DNA from 3 places in the Oricola indica genome. Region 1 is predicted to be linked to each of the others. Evidence: riboswitches for the same ligand, from Rfam matches in the RefSeq annotation. Region 1 holds a riboswitch; each other region holds the start of a gene.
What was found. A riboswitch is a leader RNA that binds a small molecule or an ion and turns the genes downstream of it on or off. The one in region 1 is predicted to bind cobalamin.
Positions count from the first base shown of each region.

Region 2: it holds a riboswitch for cobalamin, as region 1 does, so the genes downstream of both, ACQK2M_RS01470 (CbtB domain-containing protein) here and ACQK2M_RS17675 (energy-coupling factor ABC transporter permease) in region 1, are expected to answer to the same signal.
Region 3: it holds a riboswitch for cobalamin, as region 1 does, so the genes downstream of both, ACQK2M_RS21020 (hypothetical protein) here and ACQK2M_RS17675 (energy-coupling factor ABC transporter permease) in region 1, are expected to answer to the same signal.

Region 1 is NZ_OZ245747.1:3,510,156-3,514,791, reverse strand. It holds gene ACQK2M_RS17680 (HD-GYP domain-containing protein) at 1-1,172, shown strand, start outside; gene ACQK2M_RS17675 (energy-coupling factor ABC transporter permease) at 1,227-1,910, opposite strand; cobalamin riboswitch at 1,961-2,169, opposite strand; gene arsH (arsenical resistance protein ArsH) at 2,237-2,965, opposite strand; gene ACQK2M_RS17665 (arsenate reductase ArsC) at 2,970-3,488, opposite strand; gene ACQK2M_RS17660 (arsenate reductase ArsC) at 3,485-4,009, opposite strand; gene ACQK2M_RS17655 (ArsR/SmtB family transcription factor) at 4,028-4,360, opposite strand; gene ACQK2M_RS17650 (aldehyde dehydrogenase) at 4,498-4,636, shown strand, end outside.
Region 2 is NZ_OZ245747.1:281,529-286,164, reverse strand. It holds gene ACQK2M_RS01475 (copper-transporting P-type ATPase) at 1-2,043, shown strand, start outside; cobalamin riboswitch at 2,121-2,350, shown strand; gene ACQK2M_RS01470 (CbtB domain-containing protein) at 2,389-2,565, shown strand; gene ACQK2M_RS01465 (CbtA family protein) at 2,581-3,255, shown strand; gene ACQK2M_RS01460 (cytochrome b) at 3,257-3,772, shown strand; tRNA gene ACQK2M_RS01455 (tRNA-Thr) at 3,793-3,869, opposite strand; gene ACQK2M_RS01450 (hypothetical protein) at 4,140-4,601, shown strand.
Region 3 is NZ_OZ245747.1:4,240,116-4,244,751, reverse strand. It holds gene cydC (thiol reductant ABC exporter subunit CydC) at 1-299, opposite strand, end outside; gene cydD (thiol reductant ABC exporter subunit CydD) at 296-1,993, opposite strand; gene ACQK2M_RS21020 (hypothetical protein) at 2,167-2,469, opposite strand; cobalamin riboswitch at 2,570-2,774, opposite strand; gene ACQK2M_RS21015 (GntR family transcriptional regulator) at 2,948-3,655, opposite strand; gene ACQK2M_RS21010 (ABC transporter ATP-binding protein) at 3,917-4,636, shown strand, end outside.

The sequences.
Region 1 (4,636 bases):
CGAGCAATGCGGCGCGCATTTGCGAACTCTATTTAACCGACGACATCGGCTTTAAACGCGATTTCAAGACTGTCGATGGCAGCCTTTCGGCCGCGCTTCGGTTCGTTTTCGCCAGGACCGGGCTCGAATCCGGCCTGACGGAACGCATCCGCGCCATCGTCAACATACTCCGCAATGGCGGCGAGATTTCGCGCGAACTGATCGAGACGCGCTGCCATCGCGGTGCCGACATCGCCGCCAAGCTGGGATTTTCCGAACGCGTCCAGAACGGCATCCGCTCGCTCGACGAGCACTGGGACGGATCGGGCAAGCCGGACCGGCTGGCGGCGGGCGCCATTCCGCGCGCGGCCAACATCGCGCTGCTCGCGCAGGTCGCCGACGTTTTCGCCTGGGAGCACGGTCGCGAGGCCGCGATCGCCGAAATCACCACCCGCTCTGGGGTCTGGTTCGATCCCGAGCTGGTGGAAGCCTTTGTCGCTGTCCAGCAGGATGAGGTATTCTGGACCGCGATGGCTGGCGATGACCTCGCCGAGACGGTCTATTCGATGGACCCCGCAAATCGCGAAGTGGATGGCGACGAGGAATATCTCGATGATGTCGCGTCGGCCTTTGCCGACGTGGTCGATGCCAAGAGCCCCTTTACCGCCAACCATTCCAGCCGGGTCATGTTCTATACCGACATGATCGCCGAGGAACTGGGCCTCGCGCCGGACCATCGCCGCTGGCTGCGCCGCGCCGCGCTGCTGCACGATATCGGCAAGCTCGCCGTCAGCAACCAGATCCTCGACAAGCCGGGCAAGCTCGACGACCAGGAATGGCAGTCGGTGCGCAGCCACCCCTGGCACAGCGAACGCATCCTCGAACGCGTATCGGCCTTTGCCGACATCGCACCCATCGCCGGCGCGCATCATGAAAGGCTCGACGGCGAGGGCTATCCCTACCGGTTGCGGGGAGACGAAATCGTTCTCGAAGTGCGCATCCTCACCGTCGCGGATGTTTTCGACGCGCTGGCCGCGGAACGGCCCTACCGTGCGGCTATGCCGGTCGCCAGGGCGCTTGCCATCCTCAGGCAGGGTATCGGCGCGGCATTCGACGGGGATTGCGTGGAAGCGCTTGCGCGTGGCCTTCTCCGGCTTGGAACGCCGGAAGGCGAGGGTGAGGTCGCCGCGTGAAAAGGCCTCCGGCGTATGGCGCCGAAGGCCGTCATGTCAGATCAGGATATCCGATCAAGCGGGCGCGTTATGCAGCCTGCCGTTGAAGAGCCCGTTGTCGGTCAGCTTCGAGGTGTTCTTTGCGACCCAAAGCACCGCCAGATCGACCAACGGCTCGAGGATGATCACGGTCATGTAGGCGGCGCCGAAGGAGGCGACCTGCGCGAGATTCGATGCGGCGAAGCCGTGGCCATAAAGCGCCCAGAAACCCACCCAGAGGACGATGCCGCCCTGATAGGATGTCGAGAGCGCCAGCGCCTGCAGATACTTCACGTCCCTGTAGGCTGTCTTTTCAGGGATGATCTTGTGGGCCAGCAGGCTCATCGCATAAAGCGGAACCAGCAATGTGGTGACGTTCATGCCGTATTGCGGCAGGTCGAAGGGCGCGAAGAATACGCCCTGGAGCAGCAGGCCGAGCGCAAGGCCGATCGCGGCCGCACCGCCGCCGAAGATCAGGAACAGCGTCGAGCCGAGGATCAGGTGAACCTCCGATACGCCCACTGGATAATGCGGCAGAACTTCGAAGAACGTAAAAACCAGCGCGGTGGTGATCACCGAGCGTGCGGCCAGCGATACGATACCGCCATCCTTGCGGATAGTGTCGAGCGCCATCTTGCCGGCCAGCCCGAAGGAGGCCGCCGCGGTTGCGTAGGACAAAACGATTTTGGCGCCGTCGACGACGCCGGGTTCGATATGCATGACAGTTCCTTTCTTGCACCCATCGTGCAGTTGGCGACGCGATGCGTCACCGTTTCAGGTCTGTCCGGGCAGGTCTCCTGACTCGCGCTTCGTCGCCGTCATCCGCCTTCCCAGGTCAAACCCAGTGGCATGTGGATGCGGCTCACGCTCACAGTTGCGTGGGCAGTCACGGATCAGGCCCCCTTTGGGTCATCCCTACCGTGTTCCCTTTTCATCCGGGAGGCTTGGCCTCCCTGGAACCCGAACAAGCGAATCCTATCGAAACGCGAAGCCCGTGACAATGAGTTCGCGCGTCATCGACCGCCGCGAATTCGACAGCCTTCGCGTCAGATGTTCTTCAGGCCGACCCGCTTGTGCACTTCTTCGACGCTCTCGACGCGTTCTGAATAGCGGTCCGTCAGATAGGCGGAGCGGTCGCGCGTCAGGATGGTGAATTTCATCAGTTCCTCCATCACATCGACGACACGGTTGTAATAGGAGGAGGGCTTCATCCGGCCGTCATCGTCGAATTCCAGCCAGGCTTTCGGCACCGAGGACTGGTTCGGGATCGTGATCATCCGCATCCAGCGGCCGAGAATGCGCATCTGGTTGACGGCGTTGAAGCTCTGTGAGCCGCCATTGACCTGCATCACCGCCAACGTTCGCCCCTGTGTCGGCCGGATGCCGCCGATCGGCGCGAGCGGAAGCCAGTCGATCTGGGTTTTCATAATGCCCGTCATCGCGCCGTGCCGTTCCGGCGAGCACCACACCTGCGCCTCGGACCAGAGCGACAGCTCCCGCAACTCCTGCACCTTCGGATGATCCGCCGGCTCCGAATCGAGCATCGGCAGCCCCTGCGGGTCGAACACCCGCACCTCCGCGCCGAACCGGTGCAGCAGCCGCGCCGCCTCGTAGGTCATGAAACGGCTATAGGAACGTTCGCGCAGCGAGCCGTAGAGCATCAGCACTCGCGGCTTGTGAGTGGAGGCATTCGGGCCGGTCAGCGCGTCGACATCGATCGCGTTCAAGAGGTCGTCCTGCACGTTGGGCAGGCTCAAGTCGTCTTTCCAGGTCATGAAGTCAGCTTGCGTAGGAAATGGCGAGGTCGGTTGCGCCTTCGAGGCGACCGATCGTGTTCAGAGCCACCTTCAGGTCTTTCGGATTCATCTCCTCGAAGGGGAGAGCCATCAGCGCCGTGATTCGCATTTCGAGCAGCCGGTAGGTCTCGGCGAAGGCGGCGCGGCGCTCTTCCTCGGTCTCGCCATGGCCGGCCGGGTCCGGAATGCCCCAATGTGCCTGGACGGGCGCGCCGGGCCAGATCGGGCAGCTCTCGCCCGCCGCATTGTCGCAGACGGTGATAACGACATCCATCTTCGGCGCGTCAGCGCCGTCGAACTCGTCCCAGCTCTTCGATCGGAGGCCGGATGTCTCGTGGCCGTATTCCTTCAGAAGGGCGATCCCGTCCGGATTGGGCGTACCGCGCGGTGTCGACCCGGCCGAAAAGGCCCGCACGCGGCCGACGCCCAGTTTCGCAAGGATCGCCTCCCCGAGGATCGACCGCGCCGAATTGGCGGTACACAGGATCAGGATGTTTTTCATGCAGGTTCCGAAGGGTTTGCGTGGTCCGTCTTCTGGCCGATTTCGTCGAGATGCTTTTGCAGCGACAGGCTGTCCAGCGACGAAAGCGGCAGGCTCGTGAAGATCGAGATACGGTTGTTGAGCATGCGGAACGTGTCGGAAAATGCGAGCCGCCTAAAGGCCTCGTTGCCCTCCGCCGCCGCCGGATCGGGAACACCCCAATGCGCCGACATCGGCTGTCCGGGCCAGACAGGGCAGGCCTCGGCGGCCGCCTGGTCGCAGACCGTAAAGACGAAATCCATCACCGGCGCATCGGGGGCGGTGAATTCCTCCCAGCTTTTGGAGCGGGCAAACGATGTGTCGAAGTTCAGTCCGTCGAGAAGATCGAGCGTATAGGGATGCACCGCGTCCTTCGGATGCGAGCCCGCCGAGTAGGCCTTGAAGCGCCCCATGCCTTCCCGGTTGAGAATGGCCTCGGCGATGATCGACCGGGCGGAGTTCCCGGTGCAGAGAAACAGGACGTTGTAGATGTCAGCGGCCATGGTGGCCTCCTTTTTTCCTCAACAGGCACAGACGATTTCATCCAAAACGGGCTTGCACAGCTCCGGATTTCCGCCGCAGCAATCCTCCATCAGGAAGGCGAGCAGGCTGCGCATGCCGTCGAAATTCGCGAAATACCGGATTACGCGGCCCTCGCGCTCGCTTCGCACCATGCCGGCCTTGGCCAGGACCGAGAGGTTGGCCGACATCGTGTTCTGGCGCACGCCGAGCGCCTCCGCGATATCGCCGGCCGCCATGCCTTCGGCGCCTTGTTTCACCAACAGCCGAAAGACATCGAGCCGTGTATCCTGGGCGAGCGCGTGAAGCGCTTCGATTGCATTTGATTTATCCATATTTCAAGAAATATTGATATATTGGGAAAAGTCAACAACTGCTGATAGCAGTGGGCGAGTGCGCGCCCCGCATCCGTATGCGGGGGCCGAGCAGTTTATCTTGACGATGACAAGACGCAGGCCGCGGGGAGGATTGGATGATGGACGCGATCGCGATTGATGATATCGCCGAAAGACAGCGCCGGTTTTTCCGGACTGGCGCGACCCGCGATCTCGCGTTTCGCCGACGCCAGCTCGAGGCAATGCGGGACATGCTCGCGTCGCGCGAAGACGACA
Region 2 (4,636 bases), 3.2 Mb from region 1:
CTGGAATCGGCAACTATGGTTGAAGAGGGGCCGAATCCCGAACTTGTCGATTTCACTCGGCGCTTATGGATTGGCGCGGTCCTGAGTATTCCTCTCCTGATCCTGACCATGGGTCCCTTCGTCGGTCTTTCCGGCGTTCGGGAGATCTTCGGAGAACGAGCAACCTTGTGGATCGAACTTGTGCTCGGCACGCCGGTCGTTCTCTGGTCGGGTTGGCCGTTCCTTGTCCGCGGCTGGAACTCCTTCCGCACGATGAATCTGAACATGTTTAGTCTGATCGCGATGGGCGTCATGGCGGCATGGACATTCAGTGTCGTCGCCGTGCTGTTTCCAGGTATTTTCCCCGATGGCTTCCGAGATCCAGAAGGTCATGTGGGCGTTTATTTCGAAGCCGCAGCCGTCATCGTCACCTTGGTGCTCCTCGGGCAGGTGATGGAACTGCGCGCTCGTGAGGGTACCGGCAAGGCGATCCGGGCACTCCTCGATATGGCGGCAAAGACGGCCCGCGTGATACGCGACGACGGCACGGAAGAGGAAATTCCGCTCGAACATGTTGGGGTTGGCGACCGCATTCGCGTGCGTCCCGGCGACAAGGTTCCCGTGGATGGCGTGGTGGTCGATGGTCGTTCATCGATCGACGAAAGCATGATCACCGGCGAACCCGTTCCGGTCGAGAAAGTTTCAGGCGATCCAGTGACGGGCGCAACCATCAACGGCACTGGCAGCCTTATTATGGAAGCTACACGCGTCGGCGCCGACACGATGCTGAGCCAGATCGTCGAAATGGTCGCCAACGCACAACGGTCCCGGGCGCCAATCCAGAAATATGCCGACAAGGTATCCGGCTATTTCGTGCCGGCGGTGATCGCTATCGCTGTACTTGCTTTCCTGGGCTGGGCGTTTTGGGGCCCGGAACCCGCCCTTTCATATGCGCTCATCGCCGCGGTCGCGGTACTGATCATAGCCTGTCCCTGCGCCCTCGGTCTCGCCACCCCAATGTCGATCATGACGGCAACGGGACGCGGAGCTCAAGCAGGCGTGCTCATAAAGAATGCGGAGGCGCTCGAGAGGTTCGAGAAAGTTGATACGCTAATCGTCGACAAGACAGGCACGTTGACCGAAGGCAAGCCGCGATTGGTGGCGGTCCTGGCGGAGAACGGCCATGACGAGACCGAAGTGCTGCGTCTGGCGGCGTCCCTTGAACGGGGTTCGGAACACCCGCTCGCCGAAGCCATCGTAAGGGGAGCCGAAGAGCGAGGCGTGGAGATGGCCGCGGCCGGCGACTTCGAGGCCGTTACCGGCAAAGGCGTCAAGGGTACAGTGGATGGCAGAGCCGTGGCGCTCGGCAATCTCGCGATGATCCGCGAGCTTGGCCTGGAGGCGGGGGACTTGACCGAAAAAGCCAATGGCCGCCGCGATGAAGGCGAGACGGTCATGTTCGTCGTCGTCGACAATGGCGTCGCCGGACTCGTATGCGTCGCCGATCCGGTAAAAGAAACAACCCCCGACGCGCTGAAGGCTCTGCATGAACTTGGATTCCGCATCATCATGGCGACCGGAGATAACGAACGAACGGCGAAAGCCGTTGCTGCGCGCCTGGGCATTGACGAGATCCGCGCCGACGTGCTTCCCGAAGACAAGGCGCGCATCATCCAGGAATTGCAGCAGCAGGGTCGCAAGGTCGCGATGGCCGGCGACGGCGTGAACGACGCTCCGGCTCTGGCTCAGGCCGACGTGGGAATTGCGATGGGAACCGGCGCCGATGTCGCGATCGAAAGCGCTGGATTTACCTTGGTCAAAGGAAATCTCGACGGGATCGTCAGGGCCCGCCGTCTGGCCCACGGGACCATGCGCAACATACGGCAGAACCTGTTTTTCGCCCTGATCTACAATACGTTGGGCGTTCCGGTAGCTGCAGGCGTTCTCTTCCCGTTCTTCGGCATCCTGATTAGTCCGATGTTCGCCGCCTTCGCGATGAGCGCTTCTTCGATCTCTGTTGTCGTCAATTCGCTCAGACTGCGGCAACTGGATTTGAGATCCTGACGGAGTCGTTGTCCTGGTCTTGTCGGAAATCGGTCGCGGCCAAGCTTGTCGTTATTGACTCGGTTTCGGCGTGACGTCAGGGTAATTGTTCACACGGTTCCCGCGATGCCGAGCGCGAAGCGGGATGAAAAGGGAATGTGACGGGTGGACCCAGACCGGGCATCCAAATCACAGCCGACCCCGCGACTGTAGAATGGCGCGGCGCCATAACTCCCGAAAACGGGAGCGCCACTGGAGACATCCGGGAAGGCGATAGCGCCGGAAAACCGCCATGAGCCAGGAGACCTGCCATGTGAACGGACGGAGAGACGTTCAAGTTACTGAATGAGCAACACGGAGGTTGTCATGCTCGCAACACAATCTGTTTCGCTGCCGGTTTCGGCATCAGCACGTCTGACGACTGCGCTGTTCGCTGCAATATTTGGCATGGCGTTGCTTTATCTCGCTGCGTTTGCTCATTCGGACGCACTGCACAACGGCGCCCACGACACGCGCCACGCAATCGTCGCGCCCTGCCACTAAGGCGCCACGACGTAGATGTTGACCCGGGTAATTCTGGCCGCGCTTGTCGCGGGATTGCTCGCTGGTGTGTTCGCGACTGCGGCGCAATCAGTGCGGGTTATCCCGTTGATCCTCCAAGCCGAAGCTTATGAAGAGGGGGTGTCACACGCTGAGACCGAGGACGAAGTCTGGGCGCCCGAAGAAGGGTTGCAGCGGACGTTTTTTACGTTGCTCTCGAATCTCGTGACCGGTGTTGCATTCGCACTGATTTTGACGGCTATCATTCTGATATTAGACCAACCGGTGTCGCTCCGGCATGGCGCGCTTTGGGGGGCGGGCGGGTTCGCGGTTTTCGTTCTCGCCCCAAACTTCGGTCTTCCGCCTGAATTGCCCGGTATGGCGTCTGGCGATCTGACCGCAAGACAGGCCTGGTGGATCGCCACGGTCTTGCTCACTGGAGGAGGCCTACTGATTTTCGCGTTCAAGGATTCGGTTTCCTGGATGGGAGCGGGCGTAATGCTTATTGTGGCACCTCACGTATACGGTGCGCCGCAGAACCCAGCAGGTGAATCAGCCGTTCCGGCAGAACTCGCGGCAGAGTTTGCCATCGCGACCGTCGTCACCTCGGCTCTGTTCTGGCTGTTTCTTGGCGCGGTTCTTGGACAGCTTCTCTCGCGCGTGATCGAGGGCCGATCGAGTGAGCCAGGTTAGAATGCCGAGTAAGCTCTTGTCCGACCCTTGTAATGAGAAAAGGCCCAAGCGCCCTTATTCGCTCTTGCAGATCCTGCTGCACTGGCTGGTGGTAATCCTGATTTTTGAGCAATGGTACACGTCGCGCGCAATCCCTCGAACCCACAATCCTCTTCTTCCGCCGTCAGATGCCGATCTCTTGCAGCACGCGCTTCACATCTATGCCGGCATTGTTATTGGCATAGTCATGGCGCTTCGGCGCATGTTGGCATATGCGAGCTACCGTCGGCGGCCGCAAATTCGGCCGCGGTTGACGGAACGCCTGGCATCGATCGTTCACGGTGGGCTCTATTTTGCAGTGTTTTTCCAAGCCGCTACAGGCTTTGTAACGACATATCTCTGGGGCCCCGCGAGGGTTTTCCATGCGTATCTCTGGGATGTCATTCTGATACTTGCGTCTGTCCACATCGCCGCGGCCGTCTATCATCTGATACGCGGCGACGGAGTGCTCCGGCGGATGATCCCGCGGTTTCGATAATTGCGGTTGGTCAAAGCTTTTGGGGCCCTCGGTCGGATTCGAACCTCCATCTTCCCGATTACAATTCGGGTGCTCTACCAAATTGAGCTACGAGGGCTGACGCCGCGTCAATCCTCGTATCCAATCGTGAATAAACCGTTTTCATTCAGAAACTAGCGGTTCACAGGCGCGCAGAGTGCTGCGCGATCAGTTAGGCACCCTTCAGCGTGCCAAGGTTTGACAAGCGAGCTGGGGTCAGCCGTGAAGAGCTCAATCGAGACCAGAGCGACGGAAACCGCGTCTAGCCAAACAAGGGACTCGCTTTCATTGACCTTTCCGGCACTGGAACGTTTATGTGCTGCTCCTCGATCGACAAGGGAGACTGTAAATGCGCAGCATTGCGAACCAGCCTGAATTCGGAGTGGCGGTCTTTTCCTTCCTCCTACATTTCGTCTGGGAATATTTGCAGGCGCCCACCTATGCAGGCATGGCGGATTTGCCGCATTGGGAGGGCGTTAAGCTCTGCACCTCCGCGACCTTCGGCGATGTTGGCTTCGCGCTAACGGCCTTCTGGGCCACCAGCGCTCTGGCGCGGTCGCGATACTGGCTCGTCGCGCCGAGGCCCCTGCATATGCTGGTTTACATGGTCGTTGGCATCACTCTAACGGTTGGTTTCGAATTCCACTACACGCAGATCAGCATGCGCTGGACCTATTCGGACCTGATGCCGCTCGTTCCGCCCTTTGGAACCGGCCTGAGCCCGCTCCTCCAATGGTTGGTGATACCGCCGCTCGTGCTCTGGTTCACGGCAAGGCAGTTGCCGAATCGCAGCGCGCCCCTGAGTCAGTAATCTCCTTGTGTGCACACCTTTCCAAGGAAAATGGG
Region 3 (4,636 bases), 730 kb from region 1:
CTGACGCGCAGTCGCGCGAGGCTGTGCAGCGTCGCGTCATGGGTCAGGATGCGTTCGCCGTAGCGCGCGGCGGTGCGTCCAAGGGCGAGGAACCGGACACCGGCGCTGGGGCGGAACATGTCGAAGGCGATGCCGATGCCCGCCAGTCCGGCGGCTCCGGCCGCGGTGATGAACCAACCGGAAAGGCCGAGCAGCGCGATGCCGGCGATCAGAACGACGATCGCGAGCGCCGTGCCGCGCAAGAGCGACCACCAGTCCTGCGACCACACATGGCGGATGATCGGCACGAGGTGCTTCATGTCCCGGCCTCCAGATCGATAACGCGGTCGAGCCGTTCGGCGAGCGTCATGTCGTGGGTCGCAACGATCAGCGTCGCGCCGCGTGCGGCGAGCGTCAGCAGCCCCTCGGTCACCGCGTCGGCGGTTGCGATGTCGAGATCGGCGGTCGGTTCGTCGGCCAGCACGATATCCGCATTGGAATAGAGTGCGCGTGCGATCATCAGCCGCCGCGCTTCGCCGCCTGAAACGCCGTGTCCGGTTTCGCCGAGCCGGGTGTCGAGCGCGCGGGGCAGCGCCTTCACGATCCCGTCCGCGGATGCGTGGGCAAGCGCCTTGTCGAGGCGCGCGTCGTCCCGGTCGGCTGCGGACATGATCAGGTTGGCGCGCAGGCTCTCATTGGAAAAATGCGGCATCTGCCCGATCCAGCCAAGTCGCGCCCGCCATGCATCGGCGTTGTCCCCGTCGAGCGTGTGGCCGGCCGCTTCAATGACGCCCTGATGGGCCGGCGCGAGACCGGCAAGAAGTGCGAGCAGCGTCGTCTTGCCGCTGCCGCTGCGCCCGGTGATCGCGACCGTTTCGCCGGGCCGGATCGCAAGGTCGGGAAAGCGAATCTGCCGACCGGCCGGTGTCTCCCAGGCCAGCGACCGGGTGGTGACGCTTGCGGGGCCGGCAAGCGCCGAACGGCTCGTGCCTTCGCCGAGCATGTCGACCGCGGCCTCGTCTTCCATGTCGGCGAGTTCGCCGGTGACGGCCAGGGCCGCCGCCTTGTCGTGCCACGCGGCAGCCAGATCGCGGAGCGGCTGGAAGAAATCCGGCGCAAGCAGAAGGAGGAATATGCCTTCGCCCACGGTCAGTGGTGTCGCCCAGGCCCCGAACGGGATTTCGCCAATCAGCGCGAAGCCGACATAGACCGCGACCAGCGCGACGCCTATGGCGGCAAACAGTTCCAGCACGGTCGATGACAGGAAGGCAATGCGCAGAACTTCCATGGTCTGGCGACGCAGCCGGTCGGCCGCCGCCTCGAAATCAGTGACGGTGCGCCCCACCGCATCGAGCAGGCGCAAATCCGTCAGCGCGCGGATGCGTTCGAGGAGCAGTGCGTTCATGCCACCGATCTCCTGCATCTGTTTTTCGCTCGCATCGCGTGCCGCGAGCCCGACCAGCGCCATGAAGACGGGGATCAACGGTCCGGCGACCATCAGGATGACGCCGACGGCCCATGAGAGGGGAAAGGCGACCGCCAGGATCGCCAGAGGGACATATTTCGTCCGCGCCATCGCCGGTGCGTACCGGGTCACGTAGGGTGCGACGAGATCGAGCTTGTCGGCGGCCAGCGTCGCGATTTCCGCGGAGGAATAGCGTCCCGCAAGGACGGGCGAACGGCGGCTTCGCGCTGCCAGCAATCGATTACGTTCAAGCGAGACGGCCTCGTCGGAGGCGGAGAAGGCCAGCCCGGACGCATATGACGAGAGCCCGGCGCGCGCGACACCCAGCGCGAGGAAGACCGCGCTCGTGCCCCAAGGCCCGAGAAGCGGGCTCTCGCCCACGATCAGCGCTGCGAGCAGGGCCGCGACGCATGCCGCCTGCGGAAGCCAGAGCAGCGCGGCGAGAACGGTCAGTCCGGAAGCCGCCGAAAGCCTGCCCGTTACCGGCGTAAGCAGGCCGGCAAGCCGGGCTTCCGCAACCGCCTTTCGGCTTGCATCGTCTTCACTCATCTCGCGCTGCATGTATTAAGATGTATCTCGGATACGTAGTTAAGCGCGCAATTGGCGATTCCAAAGGCAGCGGTCGAACATGTCGCACCCGGCCGTCGTCAGTCCGACCTGCCGGTTTCAAGATGTGTGAATCGATCAGGCGAAATCCGCGGTCGGCGTATTTCCGGAAGCGCTCAGAGTGACAGCCGCCGCTCCCTCGCGCCGCCACGCCGTCGTGGTTTCGGCAGGGCGAGATCAAGCGGAGCAAGCGGATTTTCGAGCGACTCGATCAACAATTGGCAAAACACCGCGACGGCCGGGTCGGTGCGCATGATGGGCTTCGCCGTCGCATAGGCGCGGATTGCCGCCGTCCGGTAGCAGGCGTCCGCCGGTAGCCATCCAAGCCACTGCATGTAGCCGAGTTGGCCATATTCCTTGGCCCGCTCGGGCGATTCGGTCTTCGATTGCAATTGTTGAAGTGTGAGATCGATGCTCATGGCGCCCTCCGCGCAAAATGCGGGCGCGCGGAAAAGGCAATGCGGGCAGGCGGTCAGGCCGTTCTGTCACGAATACATCCTTTCCGGGCACCCCGCCCGTCGTTGTCGTCGATGCGTGGCAGGTCTCCTGGCTCGCGGGTCACCGCCCTTTTCCGGCCTTCCCGGGACATTCGTCCCAGTGGCGTTATCGGACGCGGGCTCGCCGCTTACAGTTGCGGGGGCAGCTCCGGCCTAGCGTCATGCGCACCGGATTCCCATCTTCGCCGGCGATGCGAATCGCCGGAACCACACACAATATATGGTGATTATCCACTGCCGCCTGTCAACTGGTTGAGGTTCATTCGCTGCGCTGACGAGAGCCATCGACGGCGAGGCAACTCCATTTCTGCTTCGCGTCCCAGGAGCCGGAAGACCTGCCGACCCGAACCGGACAGCTTTCCCGGTCCTCTGCCGACCGAAATCGGCGATACCGAACCCGTCAGCTCGTCGCGAAGACGTCTGCGAGTGACGGCTCGTTCTCATCGCGGTCAATGAGGTCGAGGCCGGAGTGAAGGTCGACGATATGACTGTTCATGATCTCTTCGGCCACCGACTGGTCGCGGCGCAAGAAGGCATCGAGAAGGGCGTGGTGCGAATGGCTTTCGCAAGCCGTGTCCGGGCGTTTCCAGTAGAGCGCGATGATCAGCGACGATCGCGAAACCAGCGAGTGAAGGATCTGGGTCAGAACTTTCTGATCGGCGATCTCGGCGATGGCGAGGTGGAACGCGCCCGACAGCGACAGCGCCAACCCCATTTCGCCCTTTGCGAAGGCATCATGTTCGGCGTCGATGTGACGCTGAAGGCGGGCGAGCGCCTCATCGGTCATCGCTTTCGCGGCCATGCGGGCGATGCGCGGTTCGATCAGCGTGCGCGCCTCGAACACCTCATGCGCCTCGCGGATCGTCGGCCTCGATACGAAGGCGCCGCGATTGCGCTCGATCGTCACGAGACCGCCATGCGCCAGCGCCTGCAGGGCGGTCCTCGCAACCGTGCGGCTGACGCCGAACGTGTCGCCGACCTCGTCCTCGGACAGCTTCGTGCCGGGGCGAATGCGGTGGCGCAGAATCGCGCCCTCGATCTGGTGGCAAATCTCCAGCGCCCGTCCCGGAGGAAGGGAGTAGGTGCCGTTGATCACACCAGGATTCATCTGAGGTCGGTTCCCCGAATTGGATGTCGGTAGAGCTTATGCCGGAAGCCTTGAGATACGCCCGTGGAGCGATTCAATCAACAGAAAAATCATATACAAAAATTGCGCAAGTTGTATCCGACATGCTTAAATATCGGGCACATTCTGAAATTGGAATGTGGAAGGAGTAATTATAGCGTTTTAAAATCAGATAGTTAATAGATTTTCGATTTCTGGCACAGCGATTGCAAGGCTTCGCGCAGATGCGCAAGGAGCCTGCCAATGTCCGATAAGTCGGCGCTTGAACTTGTCAGCCTGACAAAACGCTATGGCGACACGATCGCCGTCGACGCGATTGACCAGAAGATACCGGGCGGAACCTATACCTGCCTGCTTGGCCCGTCCGGATGCGGCAAGTCCTCGACGCTGCGCATGATCGCCGGCCACGAAACGGCGTCATCGGGCGATATCGTCCTCGACGGGCACAACATCACCGATCTGCCGCCGGCGAAACGCGGCACGGCGATGATGTTCCAGAGCTACGCGCTGTTCCCGCATCTCAGCGTCACCGAAAATGTCGCGTTCAGCCTGAAGATGAAGGGTGTCGACAAGGGCACCCGGCAGGAACGCGCCCGCGAACTGCTGGAACTCGTCGACATGTCCGCCTATGGCGAGCGCCTGCCCGAACAATTGTCCGGCGGCCAGCAGCAGCGCGTCGCCCTTGCCCGCGCTCTGATCACGAAGCCGTCCATCCTGCTCCTCGACGAGCCCCTGTCCGCGCTCGATCCGTTTCTGCGACTGCGCATGCGCACCGAACTGAAACGCCTGCAGCGCGAACTCGGCATCTCCTTCATCCACGTCACCCACAGCCAGGACGAGGCGCTTGCGCTTGCCGACCACATCATCGTCATGAATGGCGGGCTCATCGAGCAGGACGGCAAGCCGCAGGAGGTCTTCGACGCGCCGCGTACGGAATTCGTCGCGCGCTTCATCGGCGGTCAC